DNA from 3 places in the Klenkia sp. AC732 genome. Region 1 is predicted to be linked to each of the others. Evidence: riboswitches for the same ligand, from Rfam matches in the RefSeq annotation. Region 1 holds a riboswitch; each other region holds the start of a gene.

Region 1 (4,924 bases):
TCGGTGGGGTGAGAACCCCCTCACACAAACCCCACCGGGTTTGTAGGGATAGCGCACGGCCGTGCACCATGGCGGGGTGCCCCGGCTCCTCCTGACGCGCGACCTCGCCGTCGACCACGCCGGCACCGCCAGCTGGCTCTGTCGCTGACCCCGTCGGCCCTCCCGTGGCCGTCCGCACCTCCGCTCCACCCCCGCGCCGCCGGGTCGGCCGTGCCCGTGTGCCGTCCCGCGGGCCCCCACAGCCAGGAGACCCCCTCCCCGTGATCGAACTGTCGAACGTCCGCAAGGTCTTCCCGGCCGCCCGCGGCGGCCAGGAGGTCGTCGCGCTCGACGGCGTCGACCTCGCCGTCCCCGCCGGTGACTTCGCCGGCGTCGTCGGTCCTTCCGGGTCGGGCAAGAGCACGCTGATCCGGCTGGTCAACCTGCTGGAGCGGCCCACCTCGGGCTCGGTGACCGTCGACGGCCGGGTGCTCACCGACCTGTCCGCCGAGGAGGTCCGGAAGGCCCGCAGCTCGATCGGCATGGTCTTCCAGCACTTCGAGCTGATGGACTCCCGGACCGCGGCGGAGAACGTCGAGCACCCGCTGGAGCTGGCCGGTGTCGGCCGCGCGGAGCGGCGGCGCCGCTCGGGGGAGCTGCTGGACCTGGTCGGCCTGGCCGAGCGGGCCACGGCCCGGCCCGCGCAGCTGTCCGGCGGGCAGAAGCAGCGGGTGGCCATCGCCCGCGCGCTGGCCGCCCGGCCCACGGTGCTGCTCTGCGACGAGGCCACCTCCGCACTGGACCAGGCCAGCACCACCGGCGTGCTGCAGCTGCTGCGCCGGGTGCGCGACGAGCTGGGCCTCACCGTCCTGCTCATCACCCACGAGATGTCCGTGGTCAAGGCGGTCTGCGACTCCGCGGTGCTGCTGGAGGCCGGCCGGGTCGTCGACGGCGGCCGCCTCGACGAGGTGCTGTCGCGCGGGGACTCCCCACTGGCCGAGGCCCTGCTGCCGGCCCCGCTGGCCGACGACCGGGACACCGGGACCCTGGTGCGGGTCACCGTCACCGACGCGGCCCCCGAGACCCGGGTCCTGCAGGCGCTGGTCGGCGGGCTCGGCCTGGACGTCGAGGTCGCCGGCGGCTCGGTGGAGACCGTCGCCGGCGGCCGGCACGGCCGGCTGCTGCTGCGGGTCACCGGCGCCGACCAGAGCGGCCTGGACGGCGCCCTGGAACGGCTGCGCGGTGCCGGGTCCCGGGTCGAGCGCGTCGTGGCCGGGGCGGCCCGATGAGCGACTGGTCCCGGATCTGGCCGCAGCTGGCCGACGCCACCGGCGAGACCCTCTACATGGTCGCCGTCTCCGCGGTGGTCACCGTGCTGCTGGGCATCCCGCTCGGCGTGCTGCTCACCGTCACCGGACCCCGCGCGCTGGCCCCGCACCCGGTGCTGCACCGGGTCCTCGGCCTGGTCGTCAACCTGGGGCGCTCGCTGCCGTTCATCATCCTGCTGGTGCTGGTCGCCCCGCTGACCCGTGGCCTGGTCGGCACCACCATCGGCTCCACCGCCGCGATCGTCCCGCTGACCATCGGCGCCGTCCCGTTCCTGGCCCGGCTGGTCGAGACCAGCCTGCGCGAGGTCGCGCACGGCAAGGTCGAGGCGGCCCTGGCGATGGGCGCCCGCCGCCGGGACGTCGTCCGCACCGTGCTGCTGCCCGAAGCGCTGCCCTCGCTGGTCGCCGGCGTCACCGTCACCGTCGTCGCGCTGATCAGCTACTCGGCCATGGCCGGCGCCATCGGCGGCGGCGGCCTGGGCGACTTCGCCATCCGGTTCGGCTACCAGCAGTTCCGCACCGACATCACCCTGCTCACCGTCGCCCTGCTGCTCGTCGTCGTCCAGGCGCTGCAGTTCGGCGGCGACACCTGGGCGCGCCGACTGGCGCGTCGCTGACCACCCCATGGAGAACCTCGTGCGTCGCCTCGCCCTGACCCTGTCCGCCCTCACCACCACCGCGGTCCTCGCTGCCTGCGGCGGTGGGGACGCCGAGCTGTCCGGCGCCGACGAGCCGCTGCGCGTCGGTGCCTCGCCGGTCCCGCACGCGGAGATCCTGCGCTTCGTGGAGGAGAACCTGGCCGAGGACGCCGGGCTGGACCTCGACGTCGTCGAGTTCACCGACTACGTGCAGCCCAACGTCGCGCTGGACGACGGCTCGTTGGACGCCAACTTCTTCCAGACCGTGCCCTACCTGGAGGAGCAGGAGTCGACCGCGGGCTACGACTTCACCGCCCTGGAGCCGGTGCACGTCGAGCCGCTGGGCATCTACTCGCAGTCGCTGACCGACCTGTCGCAGCTGGAGCAGGGCGCGACCGTGGCGATCCCGAACGACCCCACCAACGCCGCCCGCGCGCTGCGGCTGCTGGAGGCCAACGACCTGGTCGTGCTGGCCGACACCGGTGACGCCGCCCCCACCTCGCTGGACGTGGAGAGCAGCCCGCTGGACCTGGAGATCTCCGAGGTCGAGGCGGCCCAGGTGCCCCGCTCGCTGGCCGACGTCGACATCGCGGTGATCAACGGCAACTACGCCATCGACGCCGACCTGTCCCCGGCGCAGGACGCCCTCGCGCTGGAGGAGGCCGAGGGCAACCCCAACGCCAACCTGGTGGTCGTGCGCGCCGGTGACGAGTCCGACGAGCGGATCCAGACCCTGGAGGAGCTGCTGCACTCCGACGAGGTGCGCCAGTTCATCCTCGACGAGTACGACGGCGCGGTCATCCCCGCGTTCTGACCCGCACGGCCCCGGGCCGGGCAGCTCCTCGCGGGGCTGTCCGGCCCGTGCCGTCTGTTCTCCACCACGTCGATCGGGATTGACGGGTAGCCCGGGGGTCTGCCAGGCTGGGACCAGGTCACGAGTACCAGCGCGAAGCCCCGGCTCGCTGGTCGGCAACCCTTCCACCGCGATGGGGTGCTCCGGGTGACGACCCGGCGGCTGCGCAGCGCAGCCGCAAGCGCCGGTCCCGCCTCGCGTGCGGGCCCTGACCCACCAGGAGTCCGAGCATGTCCACGACCCTCGCCTGCCGTCCCGTCCCCGCCCTGCTGCCCGCCGTCGGCGCCGACACCCGCGTGCCGCTGGTCACCGGCGGCACCGCGCAGTACGCCAACCTCGACGTCGCCGCGAGTGCCCCGGCACTGGCCGCGGTCGCCGCCCGAGTGGCCGAGGCGCTGCCGCTCTACGCCAGCGTGCACCGCGGCGCCGGCCACCTCTCCCAGGTCTCCACGGCCCTGTACGAGTCGGCGCGGGACACCGTCGCGGCCTTCGTCGGCGCCCGCCCGGACGACGTCTGCGTGCTGACCCGCAACACCACCGACGGCCTGGGACTGCTCGCCGGCTGCCTGCCCGCCGGTGGCGCGGTGCTGGTGCTGGACTGCGAGCACCACGCCGACCTGCTGCCGTGGCAGCAGCGCGAGCGGTCCGGCGGCGGCGCCTGCACCGTGCTGCCCACCCGGCCCACCGTGGCCGACACCCTGCGGGCGCTGGGCGAGGCGCTGGCCGCCCGGTCCTACGCCCTGGTCGCCGTCACCGGCGCCTCCAACGTCACCGGGGAGTCGCTGCCGTTGGCAGACGTCGTCGCGCTGGCGCACGCCGCGGGTGCCCGGGTGGTCGTCGACGGCGCCCAGTCCGTCCCGCACCGCCGGTTCTCCCTCGCCGACTCCGGTGCGGACTGGGTTGCCTTCTCCGGGCACAAGGCCTACGCACCCTTCGGCGTCGGCGCCCTGGTCGGGCGGCGGGACTGGCTGGACACCGGCCGCCCGCACCTGGCCGGTGGGGGAGCCGTCACCGAGGTCACGGTCGAGTCGGCCGGCTGGGTGGCCGCCCCGCACCGGCACGAGGGCGGGTCGCCCAACGTCCTGGGCGCCGTCGCCCTCGCCGCCGCCTGCGACGCGCTCGCCGCGCTGGCCCCCGGCGAGCTCGAGGAGCACGAGCGGGCCCTCCGCGAGCAGCTCGTCGAGGGGCTGGACGCCGTGGACGGCGTGCGGCTGCTGCGCATCTGGTCGGACTCGGTGGAGCCCACCGGCGTCGTCGGCTTCACCGTCGCGGGCGCCGACCCGGGCCTGGTCGCGGCGTACCTGTCCGCCGAGCACGGCATCGGCGTGCGGGACGGGCGGTTCTGCGCGCACCCGCTGCTGGCCCGGCTCGGCGTCCCCGAGGGGGCGCTGCGGGCCAGTGTCGGGGTGGGCACCACCGGTGACGACGTCGCCCGGCTGGTGACCGCCGTCGCCCGGTTCGTCGCCGACGGGCCGGCGGTGGACTACGCCGTGGTCGAGGGCCGCTGGCAGCCCGTGAGCGACCCGCGCCCGGTCGCCGGGCTGGCCGGCGCGGACCTGACCGCCGTCGCCCGCGGCGCCGGGTGCGGCGGCCCGGCGGTCTGACCGGGGGACGACGGGTGAGGGGGCGTGCGGCCGGTCCGCGCGTCCCCTCGCACCGGCGGGCGTGTCCGACGGCGCAGCGCCCGGGTCACCGCCGGCTGGCCGAGGGCGATGCCGCCGACGACGAGCGCCGCGCCCACGACCTGCCGGCCGGTCAGTGACTCGCCACCCAGCAGGCAGCCCAGCGCGACCCCGGTGAGCGGGTTGAGCAGGCCGATCAGGCCGACGGTGCCGGTGCTCAGGTGGCGCAACCCCGCGAACCAGCAGACGAACGCCAGCGCGGTGGCCACCGTCGTGACCCAGGCGAAGCCGAGCACCGCCGGCAGGTCCAGGGCCGGCAGCCGCTCACCGCAGAGCCCGGCCGCCAGTGCGAGCCCCGCGCCGCCGGCCAGCAGCTGCCAGGACGTCGTCGCCGACAGGTCCTCCGTGGCGCCCCAACGCCGGGCCAGCACGAAGCCCACCGAGGACGACGTCATGGCCGCCACCGCGGCCAGCACCCCGCGGGGGTCGACGCCGGTCGCGTCC
Region 2 (4,924 bases), on a different contig from region 1:
CGCTCGAGGGCCGCTGCGTCGACCGGGGCCTGGACCGGGGCCGAGACCGGGGCCGGCACCGGCGTGGCCGGGGACGACGCGCGGGCGTCGTCGTCCTTCATGCCGCCCATCTCGCCCTTGAAGATGCGCAGCGACCGGCCCAGGGAGCGGGAGGCGTCGGGCAGCTTCTTGTAGCCGAAGAGCAGGAAGACGGCCAGCACGATCAACGCGATCTCGGCGGCACCCAGGTTCATGCCCCCAGGGTGCCCGCTCCGGCTGTGGAGCAGCTGGACGTCAGGTGTCCACGAAGCGACGGAGCAGCCGGGCCAGCTCGGCGCGGTCGTCGGCCGGCAGCCGGGACAGCGCCTCCCGGGCGTCGGCGGCGCGGGCCGCGCGGACCTCGGTGAGCACCCGGGAGCCCTCCTCGGTGAGCCGGACCAGGACCGCCCGCCGGTCGGTGGGGTCCGGGACGCGCTCGACCAGGCCACGCCCGGCCAGGCCGTCGACCACCTCGGTCGCCGACCGGGGGGCGATGTGCAGCGACTCGGCCAGCCCGGACAGCCGCAGGCCCTCCGCGCGGGCGACCACCATCAGCGCCCGAACCTGGTGCGGGGAGAGGTCCCAGGGCTCCAGCGCCTCGCGCCAGCGGCCGCGCAGCGACCGGGCGGCCCGGACGATCAGCTCACCCAGGTCGTCGTCGGGGGCGGGGGCGGACACGGCGGGAATGCTAACGGACTTGCCGTTGCTACCTCACCGTGAGGTAACCTCAGCATCGTTCCACCGACAGAGAGGGGGACGTGGATGCCACGCCCCGAGGGCCGGCCCGACCCGGCAGACGAGACCCAGCTCGAGCGCTCCCCCGTGTCCCTGCGACGCGTGCTGGCGCTCTTCGCCCCCCACCGGCTCCAGGTGGGCACCGTCATGGCGCTGATCGTGCTCAGCTCGCTGATCGCCCTGGCCACCCCCTTCCTGGTCCGCACCGTCATCGACGACGCGCTCCCGCACGCCGACGTCCGGCTGCTCGCCTGGGCCGTGGCCGGCATGGTCGCCGTCGCCGCGTCCACCGCACTGCTCGGCGTCGTCCAGACCTGGCTGTCCACCACCGTCGGCCAGAAGGTCATGCACGGCCTGCGGACGTCGGTCTTCACGCACCTGCAGCGCCAGTCGCTGGGCTTCTTCACCCGCACCCGCGGCGGTGAGGTGCAGTCCCGGCTGACCAACGACATCGGCTCCATGCAGTCGGTGGTCACCTCGACCGCCACCAGCCTGGCCTCCAACGCCACCACCGTCGTCGGCACCGTGGTCGCCATGGCCGCGCTGAGCTGGCGGCTGTCCCTGCTGTCCCTCGTCGTGCTGCCGCCGGCGATCTGGCTGACCCGCAAGGTCGCGCTGATGCGCCGCGAGGTCACCGGCGAGCGCCAGCGCCGGATGGCGGACATGCAGACCCAGGTCGAGGAGGGGCTGTCGATCTCCGGCGTCCAGCTCGGCAAGACCCTGGGCACCGGCCCGGCGCAGTCCCAGCGCTTCGCCCGCACGTCGGAGGAGCTGGTGGCCCTCGAGGTCCGCTCCCAGCTGGCCGGCCGCTGGCGGATGGCCTCGATGAGCATCGTGTTCGCCGGGATCCCGGCGCTGATCTACCTCGTCGCCGGCCTGCCCGCGACGTCGGGTGGCATGACGATCGGCACGCTGGTCGCCTTCACCGCCCTGCAGGGGACCCTGTTCCGCCCGCTGATGGGCCTGCTGGACGTCGGCGGTCAGCTGATCACCTCGATGGCGCTGTTCAGCCGGGTCTTCGAGTACCTGGACCTACCGGTGGACATCGACGACCCGGCCGAGCCCGTCGCCCTGCCGCACGTGCGCGGCGAGGTCCGCCTCGAGCACGTCGGGTTCTCCTACGACGGCGCCCGCGCCGCCCTCACCGACGTCGACCTGGTCGTCCCGGCCGGCAGCACGCTGGCCCTGGTCGGCGAGACCGGCTCGGGCAAGTCGACGCTGGCCTCGCTGGTGTCCCGGCTCAACGACGTCACCACCGGCCGGGTGACCATCGACGGCGTCGACGTCCGCGACCTGTCGCTGGCCGAGCTGGCCCGGGTGGTCGGCGTGGTCAGCCAGGAGACCTACCTGCTGCACACCACGATCCGGGAGAACCTGCGCTACGCGAAGCCCGACGCCACCGACGCCGACATCGAGCAGGCCGCCCGGCGCGCCCAGGTGCACCAGGTCATCGCCGCGCTGCCCGACGGCTACGACACCATGGTCGGCGCCCGCGGCCACCGGTTCTCCGGCGGGGAGAAGCAGCGGCTGGCCATCGCCCGCACACTGCTGCGCGACCCGCGGGTGCTGGTGCTCGACGAGGCCACCAGCGCGCTGGACAACGAGACCGAGCGCGCCGTGCAGGCCGCCCTCGACGAGGTCGCCCGCGGCCGGACGACGATCACCATCGCCCACCGGCTGTCCACCGTCCGGGACGCCGACACCATCGCGGTGCTCGACGCCGGGCGGGTGCTCGAGCAGGGCAGCCACGACGAACTGGTCGCCCGCGGCGGCCGGTACGCGCTGCTGGCCGGGGGCACGGCGGCCGTCCCCGCCTGACCCAGGGTGACGCGGGCCGCCGGGTCGTCCTACGATCGTCACGGCTCACGAGAGGCAGCGACAAGCACCTGGCTGGCTGCCCGGCAACCGCTACTCCGTCTGCGGTGCTCCAGGGGAAGAGCCGGTGTGGACGGCGCCCGCCGTCCGCGCAAGCGACGGAGTGCCCGTACGCCCGGGCCCTCCCGATCACCAGGAGGACGTGGCGCATGACCGACCCCAGCGGCTGGAGCTTCGAGACCCGGCAGATCCACGCCGGAGCGAGCCCCGACCCCACCACCGGCGCCCGCGCGCTGCCCATCTACGCGACGACCAGCTACCAGTTCCGCGACAGCCAGCACGCCGCGGACCTGTTCGCCCTCGCCGAGATGGGCAACATCTACACCCGCATCATGAACCCGACGCAGGACGCGCTGGAGCAGCGCGTCGCGTCGCTGGAGGGCGGTGTCGCCGCCCTCGCCGTCTCCTCCGGGCAGGCCGCGGAGACCCTGGCGATCCTCAACCTGGCCGAGGCCGGGGACCACGTCGTGGCCTCGGCGTCGCTGTACGGCGGCACGTACAACCTGCTGCACCACTCGCTGCCCAAGCTGGGCGTGACGGTGTCCTTCGTCGAGGACCCCGACGACCCGCAGGCCTGGCAGGCCCTCGTGCAGGACAACACCCGCGCCTTCTACGCCGAGACGATCGGCAACCCCAAGGGCGACGTCCTGGACATCTCCGCGGTCAGCGAGGTCGCGCACCGCAACGGCGTGCCGCTGATCGTGGACAACACGATCGCCACCCCGTACCTGATCCGGCCCATCGAGTTCGGTGCCGACGTCGTCGTCCACTCGGCGACGAAGTACCTGGGCGGGCACGGCACCGCCGTGGCCGGCGTGATCGTCGACAGCGGCAACTTCGACTGGACCGGGGGCAGGCACCCCATGTTCACCACCCCGGACCCGACGTACAACGGCGTGGTCTACGCCGACCTCGGCGCCCCGGCGTTCGCGCTCAAGGCCCGGGTGCAGCTGCTGCGCGACCTCGGCCCGGCCATCTCGCCGTTCAACGCCTTCCTGGTGGTGCAGGGCATCGAGACCCTGTCGCTGCGCCTGGACCGGCACGTGGCCAACGCCCAGCGGGTCGCGGAGTGGCTCGAGGCCCGGGACGAGGTGGAGTCCGTGCACTACGCCGGGCTGCCGTCCTCCCCCTGGCACGCGGCCGGCAAGAAGTACGCCCCCAAGGGGACCGGCGCCGTGCTGGCGTTCGAGATCGTCGGGGGCGTCGCCGCCGGCAAGGCGTTCGTCGAGGCCCTGGAGCTGCACAGCCACGTCGCCAACATCGGCGACGTGCGCAGCCTGGTCATCCACCCGGCGTCCACCACGCACTCCCAGCTGACCCCCGAGGAGCAGCTGACCGCCGGCGTCACCCCGGGCCTGGTGCGCCTGGCCGTGGGCCTGGAGGGGATCGAGGACATCCTCGCCGACCTCGACGCCGGGTTCCGCGCGGCGAAGAGCGCCTGAGCCGGTGACGGGGGTCCGGGAGACCGCTGCCCGGGCCCCCCACCGCTCCGGCGGCTGGGTCGAGGGGGACCCGGTCGGCGACCGGCGCTTCGTCGACCTCGGGCCGCTGGACCTCGAACGCGGGGGTCAGCTGCCCGAGGTCCGGGTCGCCTACGAGACCTGGGGGACGCTCGCGCCCGACGGCGCCAACGCCGTGCTGGTCGAGCACGCGCTCACCGGCGACAGCCACGTCGTCGGGACGACCGGCCCCGGGCAGCCGACCCCCGGCTGGTGGGACGGCCTGATCGGGGACGGCGCACCGCTCGACGGGCGGTTCGTGGTCTGCGCCAACGTGCTCGGTGGCTGCCAGGGCACGACCGGGCCGTCGTCCCCGGCTCCGGACGGGCGCCCGTGGGGCTCCCGGTTCCCGGAGCTGACGATCCGCGACCAGGTCGCGGTCGAGGCCCGGCTGGCCGACGCGCTGGGCGTGGGCACCTGGTCGGCGGTGATCGGCGGCTCGATGGGCGGCATGCGCGCCCTGGAGTGGGCGGTCGCGCACCCGCAGCGGGTGGAGCGGCTGTTCTTCCTGGCCTCCGGGGCGGTGGCCACCGCCGACCAGATCGGCACCCAGACGACCCAGCAGGCCGCCGTCACCACCGACGTGCGGTGGGCCGGCGGCGACTACGCCGCGGGAGAGGGCCCGGTCGCGGGCCTGGGCACCGCCCGGCGCATCGCGCACCTGACCTACCGCAGCGCCGAGGAGCTGGAGACCCGGTTCGCCAACACGGTGCAGCCCGACGGCCGGTTCGCGGTGGCCAGCTACCTGGACCACCACGCCGACAAGCTGGCCCGCCGCTTCGACGCCGGCAGCTACG
Region 3 (4,924 bases), on a different contig from region 1:
GCCATCGCGATCGCGGGCCTCGGGACGGCGCTGGACAAGCGGGTCCGGTCCTACTCCCAGGGCATGCGCCAGCGCGTGGCCATCGCCCAGGCCATGCTGGGGCTGCCGGACCTGCTGGTCCTCGACGAGCCCACCAACGGGCTGGACCCGCCGCAGATCCACGCCATGCGCGAGGTGCTGCAGGACTACGCGAAGACCGGTCGCACGGTCATCGTGAGCAGCCACCTGCTGGCCGAGATCGAGCAGACCTGCAGCCACGTCGTCGTGATGGCCAAGGGCCAGAAGGTCGCCGAGGGCACGGTCGAGGAGATCATCGGCACCGGCGGCGCCGTGCTGGTCGTGCTGGACGACCCGGCCGACACCGACCGCGCCGTCGAGGTGCTGGGCGCCCTGCCGGGGACCTCGGTCGAACGCTCGGACGAGGGCCTGGTGCTCGAGCTCGGCGGCACCAGCCGGGCGGCCGCCGTCACCGCCCTGGTGGGCGCCGGCATCGGCGTCGACCAGGTCACCCCGCGCCGCCGCCTGGAGGACGCGTTCCTGTCGTTGGTGGGGGAGAGCTCGTGAGCACCGTCCAGTCCACCGGGGCCGTCGCCGGCTACCGGCCCGAGCGCACCCTGCGTCTGTCGGTCGAGCTGCGCCGGCAGTTCAAACGGCGACGCACCATCGGCGTCTTCGCGCTGATGGTCGCGCTGCCGCTGCTGCTCATCGCCGCCCTCCAGCTGGGCGCCAGCGAGGACGCGCAGTCCAACAGCCGGCTCAACCTGGTGGACGTCGCGACGTCGTCCGGGCTGAACTTCACCCTCTTCGTGCTGTTCGCGACGACGTCGTTCTTCCTGGTCGTGGTGTACGCGTTGTTCTTCGGCGACACCGTGGCCAGCGAGGCCCAGTGGGGGTCGCTGCGCTACGCGCTGGCCACCCCGGTCCCGCGGATGCGGCTGCTCCGGCAGAAGTGGCTGGCCGCGCTGGTGATGTCGGTGGCGGCGCTGCTGACGGTGACCGTGGTGGCCGTCGTCGCGGGCGGGATCGCGTTCGGGTTCGAGGACATCCAGACGCCGATCGGCATCACCATCGGCCAGGGCGACGGGCTGCTCCGGCTGGCCGGGATGGTCGGCTACCTCGCCGTGCACCTGCTCGTCGTCGGCACGCTGGCGTTCTGGCTGTCCACGGTCACCGACGCGCCGCTGGCCGCCGTCGGCGGGTCGGTGTTCACGATGTTCGTCTTCGCGATCCTCGACCAGGTCGAGCAGCTGGGCAGCGTCCGGGACTACTTCCCGACGGCGGAGGAGTTCGCCTGGACGGACCTGCTGCAGACCCCGGTCGACAGCGGTGACCTCTACCGCGGCGTCATCCAGTCGCTGCTCTACGCCGCGGTGTTCACCGCGCTGGCCTTCCGGCACTTCGCCCGCCGCGACGTCACCAGCTGAGGGAGGGCCCCAGCGGGGTCAGAGCGAGGCGCGGACGGCCTGGGCCCAGCCCTCGCCCATCGGGGCGTGGGTGGCGGTGGCGTTCGGCAGGGCCGCGATGGCCGCCGGCATCCCCTCCACCGCGGCGCCGTTGGCGGTGATCCACAGCCGGCCGACCGACGGCGCCATCTCCAGGTCGCTGACGGAGTCCCCGACGGCGACGGCGTCGGCGGGGTCGATGCCCCGGCGGGCCAGGTCCCAGGCGATGGCCGCGCCCTTGTCGATGCCGCGCGGCATCAGGTGGTAGACGTGCGGGTCGGTGCCGTCGCCGTCGCCGTCGCCGTCCAGCGTCATCCGTGAGGTGCGCGGGACGCGGCCGTTGTCCTTGACCGTCAGCCAGCCCCAGCCACGTGCGGCCAGCCAGTCGTCGACCGCGACGGTGTCCAGCCAGCCGCGGAGCAGGGCGTCGGCAGAGTGCGTGGCGTGCCAGGGCGCGTGCCACTCCACCCGGCCGGGGTGCTCGGCCAGCAGGGCGTCGACCACCCCGAGCGAGGCGAGCACGTCCATCGGGGTGCGACCGGCGTGCTCCTCGGGCAGGGCACCGGTGAGCAGGTGGGTCTCCCGGCCGCCGTCCCAGCTGACCAGCGAGCCCAGCTCGGCGACGTGGCCGTCGACGGCGAAGACCCGGCCGGCCTCCAGCAGCTGGGCGTGGGTGCGCCCGGACACCAGCACCAGCGGCACCCCGGCCCGGTGCAGGTCCAGCAGGGCGGCGGCGGGGGAGTCGGTCAGCTCGCGGCCGGCGGTGTGGAAGAAGGAGCCCCGCGGCCCCACCATCGTGCCGTCGAGGTCGGTGTACACGATCGCGGCGGTCATGCAGGTCATCCTGCCGGAGCCCCTGGTCCGGTACGGTGGCCGACGTTCCACTCATCACGAGGGGCAGAGGGACACGGCCCGCTGAAGCCCCGGCAACCACCGCCCGCACCCACGCGGGCAGCAGGTGCCCCTTCCGTCCTGCGCGGCTCGACGGCCCGACGCGGGGAAGATGAGGAGGTAGTCGTCGTATGACCATGACCGCTCCCACTGCCACCGGCGCGATCGCGCAGCCGGTGCCCCCGAACCCCGCCCGCGGCCTGGTGTGCCGCAACTGCGGTGCCACGTTCGGCCTGATCGCCGAGCACGCGTGTGCCGAGTGCTTCGGTCCGCTGGAGGTCGACTACGACCCCGAGCTGATGCGCGCGGTGACCCGCGAGCAGATCGAGGCCGGCCCGCAGAACATCTGGCGCTACAGCGCGTTGCTGCCCACCGGTCAGGACCCGGACTCCCGGGTCAGCCTGGACCCGGGCATGACCCCGCTGGTGCGCGCCCAGCGCCTGGGTGACGAGCTGGGCTTCACCGCCCCGCTGTGGGTCAAGGACGACTCGGCCAACCCGACGCACTCCTTCAAGGACCGGGTGGTCAGCCTGGCCGCGACGGCGGCCAAGGGCTTCGGGTACGCCAAGATCGCCTGCGCCTCGACCGGCAACCTGGCGAACTCGGTGGCCGCGCACGCCGCCCGCAACGGGCTGCCCTCCTTCGTCTTCGTGCCCAGCGACCTGGAGCCGGGGAAGATCGTCCAGTCCGCGGTCTACGGCCAGGCGCTGATCGCCGTCGACGGCTCCTACGACGAGGTCAACCGGCTCACCAGCGAGCTCGCCGAGACCGACGAGTTCGAGGACTGCGCGTTCGTCAACCAGAACGTGCGCCCCTACTACGCCGAGGGGTCCAAGACCGTCGGCTACGAGATCGCCGAGCAGCTCGGCTGGCGGATCCCGGCCCAGGTGGTCATCCCGATGGCGTCGGGGTCGCTGCTGACCAAGGTGGACAAGGCCTTCCGCGAGCTGTCGGCCGCCGGGATCGTCGAGGCCACCGAGTGGAAGGTCTTCGGCGCGCAGTCCGCCGGTTGCGACCCGATCGCCACCGCGTTCGAGAACGGCTGGGACGTCGTCAAGCCGGTCAAGCCGACCGGGATCGCCAAGTCGCTGAACATCGGCAACCCCGCCGACGGGCCCTACGCCCTGGACGCCATCCGGCGCACCGGCGGCTCGGTCGGCCGGGTCGGGGACGCCGAGATCGTCGAGGGCATCCGGGACCTGGCCCGGACCACCGGGGTCTTCGCCGAGACCGCCGGCGGGGTGACGACGGCGGTGCTGCGCCAGCTGGTGGAGCGTGGCCTGCTGGACCCGGCCGCGGAGACCGTCGTGCTGAACACCGGGGAGGGTCTGAAGACCCTGGACCCGCTGATGCCCGTCGTGGGCCCCACCCACCGGGTGGACCCCTCGCTGCGCTCGCTGCGCCAGGCCGGCCTCATCTCCTGAGGTCGGCGGCACCCTCCCTCCTCGGGGGGAGGGTGCCCGCACTGCTCAAGACCGGCCCGCTCGTGTCGATGTAGAACGCATTCGTCCGGAATAGTTCCGGACGGTGAGATGCGGGAGACGCGATGAGCATGTCCGGATGGTCCGTGGGCTCCACGCCCGTGCCGGCGCCGGTGTCCGACCGGCCCGGTCTGGGGCAGGCGTTCGCCGCCACCGCCGGGGTGGCGGTGTCCGACCTCGCCGGTACCGAGGACTTCGACGTCTTCACCGTGGCCCGGATGACCGACCGGTCCTGGACCGGTGTGACGTCCCGGTCCAGGACCGGGCCGGCCCTCGTGGGCCACCCGGTCCCGGTCGAGCAGAGCGCCTGCCACCACCTGCTGGTCGGCCGGCGGCCCGTGCTGGCCCGCGACCTGCGCCGGCACACCGACCCCGAGCTGCGGGCCGTCGGCCGCCAGCACGGCGTCTCCGCCTACGTCGGTGCCCCGCTCCGCCGGTTCGACGGGCAGCTGCTGGGCAGCGTGTGCGGGTACTCCGCGGCGCGCTGGACGGGCGTCGACCACGACCGGCTCGCGGCGCGCCTCGCGCTGGTCGCCGACGTCCTGGGCCGGGAGCTGGCCACCGCGCTGGACGCCGTGGTCGACGACCGGCGGGCGGGCATCGAGCAGGCCCTCCGCAGCCGGGACGACGTCACCGGCCTGCCCGACCGGCGCGGCTGGGGCCTGCTGCTGCACGACGAGGCGGAGCGGGCGGTGCACCTGGCCGAGGACCTCTCCGTGGTGCTGGTCGACATCGGTCTGGTGCGCACCGCCCGCGGTCTGCGGCGCGCGGGGCACGTGCTCCGCGAGGCGCTCGGCGAGGTCGCGTTGAGCCGGGTCGGTGGCCGTCAGTTCGGCGTCGTCGGCGGGGACCTCGACGACCTCGACCCGGGCGCGACCGCCGTCCTCGCCCAGGACGCCCTGCGTGCGGCCGGGTACACGGCCACCGCGGGCTGGGCGGTCCGGGAACCCCAGGAGGACGTCGTCGGGACCTGGCGCCGGGCAGAGGACGCCCTGCTGCGGGTCCGGGCCGGGCGGGTCTCGGGCTGACCCCGCCACCCGGTGGTCGCACGCCCCGGATCACCTGCCGATAAGGCAGTTGTCGATCCGGAACGACGCGATACGGGAACAG

Evidence for each region. Region 1 has a riboswitch for S-adenosylmethionine ahead of AC0IVP_RS12175 (aminotransferase class V-fold PLP-dependent enzyme). Riboswitches for the same ligand answer to the same signal wherever they lie in the genome.
Region 2: linked by a shared signal. The riboswitch ahead of AC0IVP_RS10690 (bifunctional o-acetylhomoserine/o-acetylserine sulfhydrylase) and the one ahead of AC0IVP_RS12175 (aminotransferase class V-fold PLP-dependent enzyme) in region 1 are both predicted to bind S-adenosylmethionine.
Region 3: linked by a shared signal. The riboswitch ahead of thrC (threonine synthase) and the one ahead of AC0IVP_RS12175 (aminotransferase class V-fold PLP-dependent enzyme) in region 1 are both predicted to bind S-adenosylmethionine.

Annotation. Positions count from the first base shown of each region.
Region 1 is NZ_CEEDOS010000022.1:5,477-10,400, reverse strand. Features, by position in the region: gene AC0IVP_RS12190 (methionine ABC transporter ATP-binding protein) at 261-1,268, shown strand; gene AC0IVP_RS12185 (methionine ABC transporter permease) at 1,265-1,924, shown strand; gene AC0IVP_RS12180 (MetQ/NlpA family ABC transporter substrate-binding protein) at 1,944-2,759, shown strand; SAM riboswitch class IV at 2,876-2,988, shown strand; gene AC0IVP_RS12175 (aminotransferase class V-fold PLP-dependent enzyme) at 3,029-4,402, shown strand; partial or broken gene AC0IVP_RS12170 (DMT family transporter) at 4,516-4,924, opposite strand, start outside.
Region 2 is NZ_CEEDOS010000018.1:58,438-63,361, forward strand. Features, by position in the region: gene tatA (Sec-independent protein translocase subunit TatA) at 1-233, opposite strand, end outside; gene AC0IVP_RS10680 (MarR family winged helix-turn-helix transcriptional regulator) at 274-696, opposite strand; gene AC0IVP_RS10685 (ABC transporter ATP-binding protein) at 781-2,571, shown strand; SAM riboswitch class IV at 2,615-2,732, shown strand; gene AC0IVP_RS10690 (bifunctional o-acetylhomoserine/o-acetylserine sulfhydrylase) at 2,778-4,070, shown strand; gene metX (homoserine O-acetyltransferase MetX) at 4,075-4,924, shown strand, end outside.
Region 3 is NZ_CEEDOS010000070.1:3,131-8,054, forward strand. Features, by position in the region: gene AC0IVP_RS21180 (alpha/beta fold hydrolase) at 1-564, shown strand, start outside; gene AC0IVP_RS21185 (ABC transporter permease) at 561-1,424, shown strand; gene AC0IVP_RS21190 (HAD family hydrolase) at 1,443-2,276, opposite strand; SAM riboswitch class I at 2,325-2,452, shown strand; gene thrC (threonine synthase) at 2,471-3,757, shown strand; gene AC0IVP_RS21200 (GAF domain-containing protein) at 3,880-4,842, shown strand.